2 regions of the Caldicoprobacter guelmensis genome follow, and region 2 is predicted to be linked to the other one. Evidence: a T-box and tRNA genes for the amino acid it is inferred to sense, from the RefSeq annotation. Region 2 holds a T-box; the other holds one or more tRNA genes.
The links. The T-box of region 2 lies ahead of ileS (isoleucine--tRNA ligase). A T-box ahead of a tRNA ligase gene usually reads a tRNA of that ligase, here a tRNA-Ile.
Positions count from the first base shown of each region.

Region 1 (5,384 bases), on a different contig from region 2:
ACTTGAAGGCCCGAGGTCTAGACCTTAATATCATCAGGAGATTTGGTATAGGCTATGCTCCAGATGGCTGGGAAAATGCAAAACAATACCTCTTGAAGCAGGGTTTTGAAGAGGAACTTCTCATCCAGGCAGGTATAGTGGTCTCCACTAAAGGTAGAACCTATGACAGGTTTCGCAATCGGGTGATTTTCCCCATCATCAAGCCCAGGGGGTTGGTGGTGGGGTTCGGTGGAAGGGTGCTTGATGATTCGCTTCCTAAGTATTTGAATTCGCCCGAAAGCCCGGTTTTTCACAAAGGCAGTACTCTATTTGGCCTAAACCTTGTGAGGAAAGCTTCTTCGCTTGACTATATTATCATAGCAGAGGGGTATATGGATGTGGTAACCCTCCATCAGTTTGGCTTTAAAACTGCGGTGGCATCGCTGGGGACGTCGCTGACGCAGCAGCAGGCAAAGGTCATAAGGCGGTATACCCAACAGGTATATATAGCTTATGATGGCGATGCAGCCGGGCAAAAGGCCACTCTGAGGGGGCTTGATATACTTCAGGATGCAGGGCTTAAAGTAAAGGTTATCCTGTTTCCCCAAGGCATGGACCCCGATGAAGTCTTGAGGAAATATGGTGCCGAATTCTTTAAAAAGCTTATGGACAAGGCTGTGCCTTTAGTGGATTACAAGCTTGACAGGCTACGCAGCCAGTATGACCTTCAAACTTCCGAAGGACGGGCAAGATACGCCACGGAAGCTGCTAAGATATTGATACAAGTGCCCAATTTGCTTGAGAGGGATGTCCATATACAGCGTTTGGAAGCTCAGACGGGTTTTTCATCCAGGCTTTTGTATCAGCAGATTGCTCAGCTTGAGGGTTCGGCGCAAAAAGAGGGTGTAAAAAGGCAATTGATTGGTAATAATAGGTATATCGATAAGATGCCTGGTGGAAAGGAGTCCATGCCTAGTCATATAAAAGCAGAAAGGTATTTGGTCAACTTGATGGCAAGCAGCAATTGGTTGGCGAAAAAGGTAGTTGAGAAAGTTGAACCACAGTATTTTGAAGAGCCCATAAATAGGGAAATCTTTAACATAGTTGTGGAGCTTCTTAATTCGGGTAAGGAGGTCAGTATTCCGCAGGTTTTGAGTAGTATACAGGACCAGGATAAAATACAGCAAATGGTTGAAATATTTGAATTGCCTGTGGAGTACGATAATATTGATAAATTTATTTCGGATTGCATAGATGAGATAATGTATCACAATTTGGAAAAGCGCAGACAGGAGGTTGTAAGGTTAATAAGGCAAATGGAACAGGAAGGGAAACAGGCAACCGACACCTACAGAGCCCTGCTGAGCGAGATGGCTGTATTGACCAGAAAGGTTGCAGCAAGCCGACACAGAAAGGAGGGGATATTATGAAAAACGAAGAAAACAAGCAAAAGAATGATAAACTGAAGAAGATAAAAGAGCTGATTGACAGGGGTAAAGAAAAGGGTGTCTTGACGTATAAGGAAATAATGGATGTATTGGAGGATGTTGACTTGGACCCCGAGCAGATCGAGAAGATATATGACACCCTTGAATCCTTGGGCATAGATGTGCTGGATGAAGAAGCAGTACCTGAAGATATAAACCTTGAGGAAGATTTGGACCTTAGCCTTCCTGAAGGCGTTAGCATAGATGACCCCGTGAGGATGTACCTTAAGGAGATAGGGAAGGTACCTCTGCTTACTGCAGAGGAGGAGATAGAGCTTGCCAAGAGGATGGAACAGGGCGATGAGGAGGCAAAGAGGAGGCTGATTGAGGCCAATCTCCGCTTGGTGGTCAGCATTGCCAAGCGGTACGTGGGACGGGGAATGCTTTTCCTTGACCTTATACAGGAAGGCAACCTGGGCCTTATCAAAGCGGTGGAAAAATTTGATTACAGGAAGGGTTATAAGTTCAGCACATACGCTACCTGGTGGATCCGCCAGGCCATAACCAGGGCTATAGCTGACCAGGCCAGGACCATAAGAATTCCGGTTCATATGGTGGAGACCATCAATAAGCTTATCAGGGTCTCGCGACAACTGCTTCAGGAATATGGCCGTGAACCCCAGCCTGAAGAGATTGCGAGGGAGATGGGCATCTCAGAGGAAAAGGTGAGGGAAATATTAAAGATTGCCCAGGAACCCATTTCGCTTGAAACTCCGATAGGGGAAGAGGAGGACAGCCACCTGGGAGATTTCATACCCGATGAGGACGCCCCTGCACCGGCTGAGGCAGCTGCCTATAACCTGCTCAAGGAACAGCTTAAGGAAGTGCTCGATACGTTGACGCCGAGGGAGGAAAAGGTTTTAAGGTTGCGATTTGGGCTTGACGACGGCAGGGCGCGCACGTTGGAAGAAGTGGGAAGGGAGTTTAACGTCACCAGGGAGAGGATTCGCCAGATTGAAGCCAAGGCGTTAAGGAAGCTAAGGCATCCCAGCAGAAGCAAGAAGCTCAAGGATTTTCTGGACTGAAGGGTTCGGCATCGTCAAAAATAAAAGGAGGTGCTGGATCCTTCTTTTTCTGCGAATTTTTTACCTATTGACTGAACAAGGGGGTTGCGGTATAATATCATTTGCAGTTGTTTGTTGGCAACTGCGGGGTTTTTGTGGGCCTTTAGCTCAGCGGTCAGAGCAGCCGGCTCATAACCGGTTGGTCCGGGGTTCGAATCCCTGAAGGCCCACCATTTTATTTGTTATTGGCTGGCTGAGATAAAGTTTAAGTGAGAGCATAAAAATGTTTTAAAATTCGTAGTCTAAAGTTGATAGTGGTGGTAGTCTCGGTTGATAAGGAAAATCTGTAGATTTTATTGAAATAAGTTTAACTAAAATGCTGGTGGCATGTAAAAGGCTTTTTTGAGTAACAACAACGCCGGGTAAAAACGGTGTTTTTTTATTTAAGGTGATGAGATGCGGTTGAAAGATAGGTTGCTCAGCGTTGCTAGGATGGTGCCTCCTTCAAAGTGCGTTGCGGATGTGGGGGCCGATCACGGGCGGCTTCCCGTTTGGCTGGTCAAAAACGACATTGTAGAAAGAGCCATTGTGACTGATATAAGCGCTGCGTCGCTTAAAAAAGCGGAGGCGCTCATAAAGGAGTATGGGTTGGAAGATAAAATTGAGACAAGGGTGGGAGATGGCCTGTCGGTCATACACCCGGGTGAGGTGGATACGGTGGTAATGGCTGGAATGGGGGGCCTGCTGATAAGGGATATTTTAAGTAGGGCTCCTCAGGTGGCGGCCAGCGTTGAAACCTTTGTGCTGCAGCCGATGAAAGGTCAGAGCTTGCTAAGGAGATGGCTGGTTGACAATGGATATATGATGGTGGATGAATCGCTAGCGCGTGAAAACGGCAAGTTCTATGAGGTCATTGTAGCCCGGCATGGCAGGCAATACATCCCTGAGGATGTCTATTATGATATAGGGTATATGCTCATTAAAAAGAGGGATCCCTTGCTCAAGGAGTTTATAGAACACAAAATGGCCAAGGCAGCGGCCATCATACAGCAGCTGGAGACGCAAGGGATGCCAGACTCTAAAAAAGCGCTTGACGAATTCAAACGCAAGCTAGAAAGTTATAAGGAGGTTTACCTATGGGTTACACGGTACGACAGGTGATAAAGGTGATGGAAGAGATAGCTCCTTCTTACCTTGCGGAGGAATGGGATAATGTAGGCCTGCTCGTGGGGGGATTGGAAGATGAGGTGCGAAAGGTCATGGTGTGTCTGGATGTAACTGAGGATATAGTATATGAGGCCGTACGAAAGGGGGCTAACATGCTCATCTCGCACCACCCTGTCATATTTGAAAAGTTGAGAAGCCTCCGCAGTGATGTGGGCAGGGAGCGACTGGTGTATCTTCTGGCGCGCAACGGCATAGCAGCCTATTGTGCTCATACCAACCTGGACAAGGTGTCTGGCGGAGTGGATGACGTTTTGGCCGCGCGTTTGGGCCTGCAGGATGTCAAGCCTTTGAGCGTTGACCAGAGGGAAAGGCTGTACAAAATAGTGGTGTTTATTCCAAAGGGGCATGAGGATAGGGTTATGGATGCTATGGCCGGGGCGGGAGCAGGATGGATAGGCAATTACAGCCACTGCACCTTTCAGATTAACGGCACAGGTACCTTTATGCCCCTCGAAGGAACCAATCCCTATATTGGCCAGCAGGGACGGCTTGAAAGGGTAGAAGAGGTGCGGCTGGAAACTATTGTTTCAGCGAATCGGCTGGATAGGGTTATCAAAGCCATGCTTGAGGTTCATCCTTACGAAGAAGTGGCTTATGATGTATATCCGCTAGCCAATCGCATTGAAAAGCACGGCTTAGGAAGAATTGGGAAACTGCAGCACAGCATGTTGCTTAAGGAATTTGTAGATAAAGTATGTAACGATTTAGGTGTTTCAAATGTTCAAGTGGCAGGGTGGAGGGACACAGAAATACAAACGGTGGCAATTTGCGGGGGAGCGGGTGGTAGCCTGATAAGCAAGGCTTATTCAAGCGGTGCCCAGGTTTTTTTGACAGGTGAATTGAAATACCACGAAGCCCAGGCTGCAGCAGAGTTGGGCATGGTCGTAATAGCCGTAGGGCATTACCCCACCGAAGTCTTCATAGTCCAAGAACTAGTTTATCGTTTACAAAAAGCATTTGATGCTTTAAAATATGAAATAGAAGTATTTGCCGCTGAGACTATGAGTGATATTTATAAGAAGGTGGGGAGATAGGGTGCCCTTTTTTAATTTTTTTTGTGCGGGGGTTGAGTGCATTATGTAAAGGTTGAAAGGAGGTTGCGTTCATGGGCCAGTTGGACCTGTTGTGGGAGTACCAGAATCTTGATTTGGCTTTGGATAAGTATGACAAAATGAGAAAAAATTCTCCTTTGCGGAGTAAGCTGATAGAGCTTAAAAACTATTTGATGCAGCAACAAGAATACTTGGTGAAGCTTAACGAAGAGGCCGAAAAGAAAAACCATATATTGAACAGGATCAATCACGAGTATGAGGATATCGTGAAGGCTTTTAAATCGGGTTTTGATAAGGTGGAATCTGGACAGGTTCGAAGCGTCAAGCAACTGGAAGAAATGCAAAAAGTGGCGATGGAGCTTAAAGAAAAGCTGAGCAAGAAAGAGGAAGAGATACGGAACCTGCTTAAGGATATTCAAAACCTCTCTAATAAGTTGGAAGATATACGTGTTCGTATGGTGAAAGCCAAAAAAGAATATAGTGATACAAAAGCAGAATATGATGATGAGGTTGCCAATATTCAAAAGGAGTACCAACAAATTAAACAGCGCAGAGACCAACTCAAAAATGAGCTTGACCCTGAATTGATAAAGAGGTATAACCGGCTAAAGAAAAGCCGGGGTACTGCTATAGTG
Region 1 covers NZ_JAFBDW010000002.1:182,763-188,146, forward strand. The annotation lists gene dnaG (DNA primase) at 1-1,409, shown strand, start outside; gene rpoD (RNA polymerase sigma factor RpoD) at 1,406-2,491, shown strand; tRNA gene JOD02_RS03400 (tRNA-Ile) at 2,628-2,703, shown strand; gene JOD02_RS03405 (tRNA (adenine(22)-N(1))-methyltransferase) at 2,933-3,631, shown strand; gene JOD02_RS03410 (Nif3-like dinuclear metal center hexameric protein) at 3,607-4,731, shown strand; gene JOD02_RS03415 (zinc ribbon domain-containing protein) at 4,803-5,384, shown strand, end outside.
Region 1: it encodes a tRNA-Ile, which carries the amino acid that the T-box ahead of ileS (isoleucine--tRNA ligase) is inferred to sense. The anticodon was not compared.

Region 2 (5,384 bases):
ATACAGGGCTTTAAGCGGCTGGCGTATCTTTATGTTGGCTGTATTGCGGCAGGCACGGCCCAGGCTCACAAGCTTGAGCACCATATCCATGTTCTTTTCCAGTTCCTCGTCTATCCATTTTGGATTAGACTGTGGGTAATCGCACAGGTGCACGCTCTCAGGAACATCATCCCTCACACTCTTCACCAGGTTGCAGTATATCTCTTCTGTGACGAAAGGCACAAAGGGCGCCGCCAGTTTAGCCAGCTCCACCAGCACAGTATATAAAGTCATATAGGCGTTTATCTTGTCCTGAGGCATGCCCTTCTGCCAGAAGCGCTCACGGCTTCTCCTGACATACCAGTTGCTTAAGTCATCAACAAAGTCCTGTATGGCCCTCGCCGCTTCAGTGATGCGATAGTTGCTCAAGCTGCAATCGACAAAAGCTATAAGCGAGTGCAGCCGCGACAGTATCCACCTGTCCATCACCGACAGCTTATCGTAGTCTAGCGCATACTCGGTGGGATTAAACTGGTCAATGTTGGCGTACAACACGAAAAATGCATAGGTATTCCACAGGGTGCCCAAGAACTTCCTTTGAACCTCGCTTACAGCCTCCTCAGAGAAACGGCTGGGCAGCCATGGTGCGCTGTTTACGTAGAAGTACCACCGTACCGCGTCGGCCCCCTGGCGATCAAGTACCAACCACGGGTCAACCACATTGCCCTTGTGCTTGCTCATCTTCTGACCATCTTTGTCCAGCACAAGGCCCAGCACGATGACGTTCTTATATGCCGGCTGGTCAAACAGCAGCGTAGAAATCGCCAGCAAGGTATAAAACCATCCGCGGGTCTGGTCAATGGCCTCGCTTATGAAGTCGGCAGGGAAGTTCTCATTAAAAAGTTCCTGATTTTCAAAAGGATAATGCCACTGGGCAAAAGGCATGGACCCAGAATCAAACCAGCAGTCGATAACCTCGGGTACCCTCTTCATTTTATTGTTGCCGCACACAGGACACTTCAAGAATACCCGGTCAATATACGGCTTGTGAAGCTCGATATCATCAGGCACGTCCTGCCCCATTTCCTTAAGCTCTGCTATGCTACCCACCACATGCCTGTAGCCGCATTCGCACTCCCATATTGGAAGCGGAGTACCCCAGTACCGTTCTCGGCTCAAACCCCAGTCAACCACATTCTCCAGGAAGTTGCCGAACCGGCCATCTCTTATGTGCTCGGGCAGCCAGTTGATCTGGCGGTTGTTCTTGAGCAGCTGCTCCTTTACCGCCGTCATCTTGATAAACCAGGTATCCCTAGCATAGTACAGCAGAGGAGTATCACATCGCCAGCAGAAGGGATAAGAGTGCTCATACTCCATGACGTCATACACCAGGTTTCTCTGTTGCAGGTGCTTTATTATCTCGGGGTCAGCATCCTTGACAAACATGCCCTTCCACGGCTCAACAGCGTCCACAAACTTACCTTCAGTATCCACCAGCTGAACAAAAGGCAGGTCGTACTGCCTACCCACCTTGGCGTCATCTTCACCGAAAGCAGGAGCGGTGTGGACTATGCCGGTACCTTCACTTAATGTCACAAAGTCGTCTGCCACTACATAATAAGCCTTTTTGTCTACTTTGACGAATTCAAACAGCGGCTCGTACTCCATACCTACCAGCTCTGCGCCGCTCATACGCTCCAATACTTCATACTCTTGTTTGAGCACGGTAGGAGCCAACGCCTCGGCCAAAATGTATATCTCGTCTCCACACCTTACCTTTACATAGGTCTCTTTGCCGTTGACGGTAAGCGCCACGTTGGACGGAAGCGTCCAGGGCGTGGTTGTCCACGCCATGAGGAAGGTGTTATCCTGCCCCTTCACTTTAAATTTTACGTAAATAGACGGGTCCTTCACCTCTTTGTAACCCTGAGCCACTTCATGGCTGGACAGCGAAGTACCACAACGCGGACAATAGGGTACTACCTTGTGACCCTTATACAAAAGCCCTTTCTCCCATATCTTCTTAAGGGCCCACCAAACCGACTCGATGTATTCGTTGTAATAGGTGACATAAGGGTTTTCCATGTCGGCCCAATAGGCTACCCTTTCGCTCATCCGCTCCCATTCCTGCTTGTATCTCCACACGCTCTCCTTACACCTGTGAATAAATGGCTCTATGCCATACTTCTCAATCTCTGGCTTGCCGTTTATACCTAATTCTTTCTCTACCTCAAGCTCAACCGGTAAACCGTGGGTATCCCATCCTGCCTTACGCAGCACCTTGTACCCTTTCATGGTCTTATACCGCGGGATGATATCCTTTATCACGCGGGTCAATATATGCCCTATGTGTGGTTTACCGTTTGCCGTAGGCGGTCCATCGTAAAAGGTAAAGGTAGGACAACCTTCCCTAATCTGTATGCTCTTTTCAAATATGCGGTTTTGCTTCCAGAATTCCAGTATTTTTTGTTCCCTCTGTGCAAAATCCAGGCTGGTTGAAACCTTTTGATACATACCGTCCCCTCCATTAATTTTATTAAATTCATTAGAACATATTAATGGATTACCGTGCACATCAGGGAGTAGATGCTCCTTATTTTATAGAGCAAATTTACCATCGGTAAGATATCCACAGGGCAGTAAAAGCCCAATCTCCCTCAGGTGTGCATTTATTACTACCTCTTTATACAATCAAGCGCAAACAGAAATTTTTGTTTAAAACCTAAAAATCTGGCGGTACAGCTACAAAACTCCCACACTATGCCAAAAACAAAAGCCTTTCATCCATAACCAGGACGAAAGGCTTTCCTTCCGCGGTACCACCTGATTTGGTACACGACAGGCGTGTACCCTCTCTTTACGCATACAGGGATTCCCTATATGCTCCCTCTGTAACGGCAGGGCTCCGTCCCAGCCTACTCATGTGTTGCTCTCTGGCAACACTTTTCGGTCGGCCGTTCCGGGGTGATATTCAGCACCTTCGTTGTGGACCGGGCTCGCACCATCCCCGGCTCGCTGCACCATCAAAGGTACCTACTCCTCCCCTTCATCACGTTTTTCTCAAGTATCTTATCTGCTCGATCCCCGTTTGCAAGTATTATAATCAAAATGTGCCCATTTGTAAAGGCCTGGTTGCAATTTTCATTTACAGTTGTCCACAAAAGCGTAGTAGATTGCCCTAACTGCGCGTTCCATATCTTCGTTTTCAACTCCTACGATTATGTTGATCTCGCTGGACCCCTGATCGATCATCCGTACATTGATGCCTTCATTGCCCAGTGCTGTAAACAACTTTGCCGCTATGCCAGGGGTGTGGGCCATACCACGGCCAACAGTGGCAATGAGCGCCATGTTGGAATGAACCTCCACTGAATCGGGCTGAAGCTGCTCTTTGATCTCCTCAATCACCTTTTCCAACTTGCCATCCAGTTGAGAATCGGCAATTACCAGCGATATGGTGTCTATGCCCGAAGGCATGTGTTCAAAGGAGATCCCATTGGATTCGAGGATGGAAAGAAGCCTCCTTCCAAACCCCAGTTCCACGTGCATAAACGTCTTCTCTATGGCAATCACCGTGAACCCCTTTTTGCCGGCTACTCCCGTTATAGCCCCTGTACAGGTAACCGGTTCGGCTTCATTGACAATTAAGGTCCCTGGCTCCTCGGGCGCATTGGTATTCTTTATGTGGACTGGAATGCCGGCCTTTTTAACCGGAAATATGGAATCCTCATGAAGCACGCTGGCTCCCATATACGCCAGTTCCCGCAACTCACGGTAGGTGATCTTGCGAATGGGCTTTGGATTTTCGACTATGCGCGGGTCAGCCATCAAAAAACCCGAAACATCAGTCCAGTTTTCGTATACTTCGGCATTCACTCCCCGCGCTATTATAGCGCCTGTAATATCGGAACCCCCTCGAGGGAAGGTCTTTATCTCGCCGTTTGGCATTGAACCGTAAAAGCCGGGTATAACAGCCCGTTCATGCCGGCTTAAGCATCTTGCCACAGCTTCATTGGTGCGCTCGCTGTCAAACATCCCTCTTTCATCAAAAAATATTATATCGGCGGCATCAACAAAGTCATATCCCAGAAACTTCGCCATGATAATGGCGTTCAAATACTCGCCTCGGCTTGCAACATAGTCTGCAGAAGCTCCAGCAGCAATCCTCTCCCTTATCTCCTTAAGCAGCGGCTCCACATCCAAATCCAGGTTTAAGTCCCTGATTATATCCCTAAAGCGCTGCGCTATAGCCTCAAATACCTCGCCAAACTCCTCTCCCAGGCTGGCTTTTTTATGACATGCATATAAGAGGTCGGTTATCTTGGTATCGCCGCTGTGACATTTCCCGGGTGCAGACACCACAACATACTGCCTTCGTGGGTCTTCCATTATTATCCTATACACCTTGCGAAACTGTACAGCATTTGCAAGGGACGTGCCCCCAAATTTTGCAACTATCACTCCCACTTCTTTCAATCCTCCTAACGCTAGAATAACAAGGATTATTATAGAATTATGCAATATAAAAGTCAAGTGTGACTGCTGCATCTTATCCGTGCACTATTCAAAATTTTGCAATTTTAATATATGTATTTTGCATTTTTGCAGTGGCTGTTAAATTCATCTTTAACAAAGCTGAGTGGACAAGCTCGAAAATAGTTTTGAATCCTGTGAGGTTTTGAAATACATTTTAGTATATCCTGCATTTTCTTCCTTTTATCCCATGCCAAGGCTCCAAAAAACACAAAAAGAAAAGCCCAAGGAAATCCTTCCCTGGACTTTATTAGCTAAAAACCTTTACCATTTGGGCTGATATGGATAAGGACACCGCGCACCTTTAAGCTTTGCTTTAATTTGGACCAAGCAGCCACACAACCTGCAGGTAGTACCATAATCGAGATATGTGCATTGCCTACAAATCTCAAGCCTAGCGTTATACTCCTCCTGAGTTACCAACTTGACGTTTCTTATCTTGAGCGTTTCGCCAAATATCTCTTCTATTTCATGCTGCGAAAGCCTGACAGTGGCACTGCATCCTTTGCATTCACCATTTTCCACAACGCTGCACCCCATTCTCTTTACTCCAAAGTCAGCACTACCACCGACTTAGACGGGAGCTTGATATCCAGCACATTACCTAGTAGAGCCGCATCGCTAAAAGCCACCGGCTTTACAGCATTGGGCTCGTCAAATGTATTGTGGGCATTCATCTCGGACGACGTCAAAATAGTTCCACTTACCTTGGTTCTGCTGGTTCCCCTAAGCTCACACTGTATATGCGCTGCCGAATTGGGATCTAAGTTGCACAGCGATATATTAATCCTGCCCTGCCCATCTTCGGAAGCAGAAGCGCTTATCTGAGGTATGCTCTCGTCTCCATAGGTGTACAAGCTGCTTGTGAATTC
Region 2 covers NZ_JAFBDW010000004.1:212,424-217,807, reverse strand. The annotation lists gene ileS (isoleucine--tRNA ligase) at 1-2,493, opposite strand, end outside; T-box leader at 2,768-3,038, opposite strand; gene JOD02_RS07130 (aspartate kinase) at 3,121-4,446, opposite strand; gene JOD02_RS07125 (DUF6171 family protein) at 4,777-5,052, opposite strand; gene JOD02_RS07120 (alpha-N-arabinofuranosidase) at 5,058-5,384, opposite strand, start outside.